One region of the Lactobacillus sp. B4015 genome, then DNA from elsewhere that is predicted to be linked to it. Evidence: riboswitches for the same ligand, from Rfam matches in the RefSeq annotation. Region 1 holds a riboswitch; the other holds the start of a gene.
The links. A riboswitch is a leader RNA that binds a small molecule or an ion and turns the genes downstream of it on or off. The one in region 1 is predicted to bind FMN.
Positions count from the first base shown of each region.

Region 2: linked by a shared signal. The riboswitch ahead of J3U71_RS03995 (ECF transporter S component) and the one ahead of ribD (bifunctional diaminohydroxyphosphoribosylaminopyrimidine deaminase/5-amino-6-(5-phosphoribosylamino)uracil reductase RibD) in region 1 are both predicted to bind FMN.

Region 1 covers NZ_JAFNOY010000002.1:245,577-248,988, reverse strand. The annotation lists gene ribA (GTP cyclohydrolase II) at 1-170, opposite strand, end outside; gene J3U71_RS02885 (riboflavin synthase) at 182-787, opposite strand; gene ribD (bifunctional diaminohydroxyphosphoribosylaminopyrimidine deaminase/5-amino-6-(5-phosphoribosylamino)uracil reductase RibD) at 788-1,843, opposite strand; FMN riboswitch at 1,958-2,094, opposite strand; gene J3U71_RS02875 (hypothetical protein) at 2,176-2,379, opposite strand; gene J3U71_RS02870 (hypothetical protein) at 2,575-2,706, opposite strand; gene yicI (alpha-xylosidase) at 2,991-3,412, opposite strand, start outside.
Region 2 covers NZ_JAFNOY010000003.1:144,261-147,672, reverse strand. The annotation lists partial or broken gene J3U71_RS04000 (NAD(P)H-binding protein) at 1-540, opposite strand, end outside; gene J3U71_RS03995 (ECF transporter S component) at 929-1,612, opposite strand; FMN riboswitch at 1,705-1,819, opposite strand; gene J3U71_RS03990 (pseudouridine synthase) at 1,846-2,565, opposite strand; gene scpB (SMC-Scp complex subunit ScpB) at 2,562-3,173, opposite strand; gene J3U71_RS03980 (segregation and condensation protein A) at 3,163-3,412, opposite strand, start outside.

The sequences.
Region 1 (3,412 bases):
CCCCGAGCTTTGCTAATCATCATATTGACTGCTTCAGGAGTTACTTTTTCGGCTAAGCCAATCATATCTCCCTCCGATTCACGCTGAGGGGAATCGGCTACGATTACTAATCCACCATTTAGCATGTGCCGTAAAATTTTCTTCATTTTTTGTTCTAATTGTTCGTCCATTTTTTGCTCCATTAAAATTCTTTTTTCCATGCCTGAATTTGCTTTACCGCATAACGTCCAATCATATCCATTTCAAGATTAACCTGATCATGAACGTGATAATGCGCCAAGGTGGTATTAGCAATGGTATAAGGAATCAGACTTACGCCAAATTCGTCATTTTGTGCCATCGTCACCGTTAAGCTGATACCATCAATTGCCACTGAGCCTTTTTCAACTAAATAAGGATCATATTTATGCGGTACCTTAAAACGTAATTCAATTGCATTTTCATTTTCACTTCTACTAATAATTTCTGCCGTAGTATCAACATGACCGGCCACAAGGTGACCATCAAGCTTGCCGTTCAAGGAAAGCGATGGTTCCAAGTTAACTAAGCTGCCGGTAGTCAGCTTACCTAAGTTAGTCCGCTTCATCGTTTCCGGCATTACATCAACCGTAAACTCATTATTTTGCCAAGAAGTCACGGTCAAACAAATTCCATTAACCGCAACACTAGCGCCAAGTGGTAGGTTTTGTTTCGCAATTTCAGCGGCCGAAATGCCTAACTTAGCGTGCTTTTCGGTAATTTCTAACCGAGTGATTTTACCAGTTGCCTGAATTATTCCTGTAAACATTTATTTCCTCCTTGCCGTAATCCGAATATCTTGTCCTAGCTCTTGGACAGCTATTAATTGGTACTCCAATTTTTGAGCTAGTGCTTCACCTACGGCTACAGGCAGAGCGATTCCACCCAATACTATTGGAGAAATATAAGCAACTATTTGATCGGCTAATCCGGCTGCTAAAAACTCAGCTAACAGATTGCTGCCACCCTCAACTAATAGCGATTGAATCTCACGTTCAGCTAAAAGTTCACCAATTTTTTGGGGTGTCCATTTGTGAGAGACAAAGCAATGCACATTGGCCTGAGCCTTGCCCTTTAACTCGGTCTGACTAAGTAGCCAAATTGGGCCAGGTAATTTAAACAGATTCTGCGTTAAATCAAGTTGATTTGCATCATGCGTTAAAATGATTCGAATGGGCGGCTGTGGTAAAGCCTTTATTCGTACCGTTAATTGCGGATTATCAATTCGCAATGTGTTCGCTCCAATTAAAATCGCCTGCTGGTGCAAGCGCAGCTTTTGCACATCGTACTGGGCTTTAGGGCCAGTCAGAAGCGTGCGCGTTTTTTCTGCACCATTAAGCTTCCCGTCAAGTGACATTGCATATTTCAAGGTTACGAGTGGCCGGTGATGCTGATAAAAGAAGTTATATGCTTCGTTTAGTTTCTTTGTCCCCCCTAGCACCTTAGTTTTAACGCCGTGCTCATTTAAATACTTAATTCCTTTACCAGCCACAATTCCGTGGAGATCAATTTGTCCGATAATCACTTCTTTAATTCCGGCCTCAGCTACTTTTTGGCAGCAAGGCGGTTGCTTACCGTAATGACTGCACGGCTCCAGCGTCACATAAAGTGTTGCACCTTGAGCTTGTTTGATATCATCTAGCTGATTAAGTGCGTTAACTTCCGCATGCTCTTGTCCAAACTGATGATGATAGCCGGAAGCTAAGACCTGGCCGTTTTTAACAATAACCGCACCAACTAAAGGATTAGTCCATGTCATTCCCAGTGCCTTAACGGCCTCTTTGCTTGCTATTTCCATATAGTCTGTATCCTGCAAAAAATTCACTTCCTAAGCACAAAAAAACCTCGTTGATTTCAGAATCAACGAGGCACTAATATTTTCTAATTAAATAAGATTTCAGCGAAGTTTAAAAACAACGCTAAGATTAAATTAGCTTAATTTGTTCTTCTCCCATCCAGACTTTAACTGTCGGTACTAGACTTGCACTAGTTCCACCGTGCGTACGCGGGTCACGGACTTCAACCTTACTGGTTGTCACCGTCGGTAGGGAATTTCGCCCTGCCCCGAAGAAACCGTATTCAATTAGTTACAGAATAATATACTAATTTGATTGCGTCAATAGACCCAGCAAAAAGAATTGAAAAAGCTAGCTACAATTATTCCCGCTTAAGTTTCCAATCTGAAGCTTTAAGAGGGAGATTATTGTTTTTACTAAAATATTTTTTAAAAGCAGTGATAAATTCTAACCTATCTTCATGCCGATAACGGTAAATGTCATTTAATGTCATACAAGCCGTCACAAGTAAATCAGTCAAAATAATTATTAATAATCCGATTAAAACGTATAACAGGTAAAGCATGATATTCCCTCCTAAAAGTTTAGCTGTATTACTTATCTAATACAGTACTATCATAATGAATAAATGTCAACGCTTTTTTAAGGCAAAATTAAACTTTTATGATTATTTGACACTTTGGTTTCGCTAAAAAAAGACTATTAACTGTCAAGCAACAATTAATAGTCTAATTTAGTCTTTAGTTCTACCGGTTAATATTTATTGTTTTTTGAATCGACGAAGAAAATTAAGTACCGTGACAATCACTTGTCCAACCGTCAGGATCAAGCCTACGGTTTCTAATACATCAATTGTGTCTTCACCATTATTCAAGTTTTTATTTTTTCTCATCTAACCACTTCCTGCAAAAACCATTTAAGTAAATATTGATTCTTCTTAAATTATACTTTTTTATTCTCAATATACATCAAGTATATACCATATTATTAAGTAAGTTTTGCTTTTAAGATTTTTAAATAAAAACTTTTGTGGTACCTTCATAGTCACCCCGTCAGTTATCATACTTAAGTTATTATTTTCATCGCATTAAATTAGTAAGGTATTAGATAAAAAGTTGGAAACCTTAATTAAACAGCATTAAATCTTTTGCGTTAAAGATCTTGGTCTTAAAATTACTATTCAATTGTTAACCTACTTTCTCCCGTTAGATTCCTGTAGGTCGCAATTTCTTTGCCAGCGCGGTAAAGCTTAACATCAAAAGACTGAATTCCACTAGAACGTATTAATAAACTTTCACTCTTTCGAATAACTGTAACTTTGCCACAATCTTTACCATAACTATCAGTGATTGAAGTTACTATTTTTCCATTTTGCGGCTCAAAAATATTAATAGTTGGGTGTTTAGTAAAATCGTACATTGTTTTATCATCAAATTCACCAGTTACAATGACAGAATTCGGTCGAGCTAGAACCGGCAAAGTTAGCTCATCAAATTTTTCTTGATACCATTTTCCCCCTTCATAAAACTCACCATTCAATATACTGATCCACTTACCCTGGGTCTCAGGAACATAGAACTGCCCTTTACCTTGGTCAT
Region 2 (3,412 bases), on a different contig from region 1:
AGCAGCTGCCTGTGCATATTCACTTTCTAAAGCCCAGCCGGCACAATTGTCTGCCCAGTAAACAGCTTTTTGTGCTTCTTTAGCACTTGCAAAAAATCCTGCTTCATTTTCTAAATACCAGTTGTTACGCAAAAACGAGTGCGCAATATTGGTTTTAGTAATCATGACTTCAGTTAGCTTGTGATCTTGAGCTAGCGGTGTAGGTGAACTTTGAGCATGAGCAAAACTAGTATAGGCCACAAAGCTAACAGGATTTGCCTGAATCGCGTTAACTACATTTTGGTGCTGCACTTTGCGGTCAACTTTTCCGCCAGGTTGAGAGGAAATAAATAAGACCCGATCAATTCCCTGCAATGCTTCGGTAATTGAAGTTTGCTTATCATAGTCACCAATTCTTATTTCAAAATTGGGAAAAAGCTTCTCGGCTTTCTCCCGATTTCTGGCAATGACGACAATATTTTTTGAACCAGTTAATTGACTTAAGTATTTCACAGCCAGTTGGCCAAAATTTCCGGTTGCAGCTGTAACAGCGTATTTCATTTTTAGTCTTACCTTTCAGAATTCATAATTTGTTGTTTTATTTTCGACAAGTTTAATTGCACTACATGTAAATAATAAAACAACAAGAAATACTTGGATTTTTGATTCTTTTGGGGCGGTTAACTGAATGTAAAATTTATGGTCACTGCAATTTTACTAATTTAATTGGCTATAAGGCCGCTAAATTTTAGTCACGAAAAAGCATCAAGTTACCTTGTAGCTTAATGCCTAAAAATATGATTTGCGATATTTTACCAAAAATAAAATCAATTTTTACTGGTTTTTTCAACTTTAAAATGATTGGGCAAAAAGTGGCAAATAAAAAACAGTTCTTGAACGAGAACTGTTTTCCTAATCATATTTTAAAAAATAATATCCCAAAATTAAGTTAATTCTTTAAATTAAAATGCTTTCTTACGAATGGCTTTAAGCTGCGTAAAACAACTTCAAATAGGAAATAAACCACTACCCCATTTATTGCTCCTTTTAATAAGTTAAATGGGACGATTATGCCAAAAATATACGTAGACATTGACGGAATATGGAGAAGTTGACCAAGATAAACTTTCTCCGTAAAGTTAAGCAGTCCAGTATAGCCGTGAATTGCTGGTAAATTCGTAACCGTAGTCACTGCATATATTGGCGTCAAGATTAAGGCATTTAACAAGGATAAAACAATTGTCATCGCTATTATGCCCAAAATAATTCCGATAATTGGTTTAACATAAAGTTTTTTGGCATTTTTTTCGCCAGCCGAAACATCCTTAGCAATGTAATAAAATGGCAGTGCAAATGACATAGAGGCGGCTAAAGCAGCTAATTGGCCAATGACACTTGGCAATGCAAATCCTTTATAAATCAGGTCAATTAACATTCGAACAGCGGCAATAATAAGACCAGGTACTGGACCGAATAAAAAGGTCCCAATCGTAACAATAACATCAGAAAAGTCGAATTTTAAAAAGCTAGCTACTGGGAGAGGAAAAGCCAATTCCATTAAGATAAATGAAATGGTTCCAATTAGTACATAAGCAATTATATTAGTTAGATTTGTGATATTTCTTCTTTTCACAATACTTACCTCCAAAAAGAATAGGTCTGTTGCTCCTAGCAACAGACCTAATAAAAGTAAGTATTCAAAAATAAGTCTTAACTTTTAGTTTAGCCTGTCTTCTTTCATCTAGACTTTAACTATCGGTACCATAATTGGTTCCACCACAAAAGTGGGTCGTGGACTTTCACCACCGGTCGGGATTTTCACCCTGCCATGAAGACAACAAACTGATATTTAACTACAAGTAAATACTAGTCTACCTGTTTTAATCTGTCAACTTCACTGTGGGTAAGTTCCCTGTATTTGCCAGAAACAAGATTACCCAAAGTCAAAAAGGAGTATCGTTCACGGGATAATTTCTTTACCTGATGGCCTACGGCTTTAAACATTCTTTTGACTTGATGGTAATGTCCTTCATGAATCGTTAACTGCACAATTTGGCTATTCTTCTTTTTATCGCTCCGGATAATTTTTACTTTAGCTGGTGCACTTCGATGACGATCAATTCTGACTCCATGAGATAAACGATGAATTTCCTCTGGTGTCAGTTGACCCTCAATCTTTGCTACATAGACCTTAGCAACCTTATTGCGAGGATGCATCATTAAATTAGCTAGTTCACCATCATTAGTCATTAATAACAAACCTGAAGTATCATAATCAAGCCGGCCAATTGGGTATAGCCGATAAGGTAAATCGGAAAAATAATCTACTACGGTCTTTCTTCCCTTGTCATCATTTGCTGTTGAAACGACGCCGCGTGGTTTATAAAAAAGATAAGTATGCAGACTTTCACGCTCAATTGGTTCCCCATCAACCGTAATATTGCTAAAAGTATCTACCTTGGTTCCAAGTTTGGTAATAATCTCGCCGTCAACGGTTACTCTGCCTTCTTCAATCATTTTTTCAGCCTTACGACGAGAGGCAATTCCCGCCTCTGCGATTACCTTTTGTAAACGTTGTAAACTCATTCTTTATCTCCTTTTTGTGCTTCAGCAATATTTTTATCTGCTTTTCCATTAGCTGAGAATAAGTCGATTTCACCCTCAGAGTTAATACTTTCATCTTCAAAGTCTTCTATCAGAGGTAAATCAGCTAGACTTTGATAGCCAAAATACTGTAAGAAATAATCACTGGTGACATACAAATTGGGGTGTCCTGGTGCATCCTTTTTACCATCTGCTTTAATAAGTCCACGCCAAATTAAAGTTTGGAGCGCCCCAGATGAATTCACTCCACGAATTTCATCTATTTCAATGCGCGTAATGGGCTGACGATAAGCAATAATTGATAAAATTTCTAGTGCCGATTGACTTAACGACTTTGACAAATCTTTTTGAAAAAAATTAGCCACTACTTCACTAACTTCTGGTCTAGTAGTCAATTTATAATTATGGTTGATGTGTATCACCTGGAGACCAGAATCTTGATTTTGCTTAAGCTTAGCTGCCAGATTTTGGGCTAATTCGCGCAATGCGGAATGCTCAACTTGCATTAACTCACACAAATTTTCACTTGGAATACCATTATCGCCTGCTATATATAGCAATGCCTCCAATTGTGCAATTTTACTTACCATCTTTTTCAATTCTTTCTAATTCCAGATCACCGAAAATTCGCGACTGCTTGACCTTAATTTCCTGTTTTTTACATAATTCTAATAATGCTAAAAACAAGCCAATTACATCTGATAAGCTAGTCATCTTGTCGCTACAGGAGAAAAAGCTAATTTTTTTCTGCTTAGCCAATTTGGTGCGTAAGAAGTCAATCATATCATTAATTGGCGTTTCTTTCACATTAACCGAAACAATATCAGGC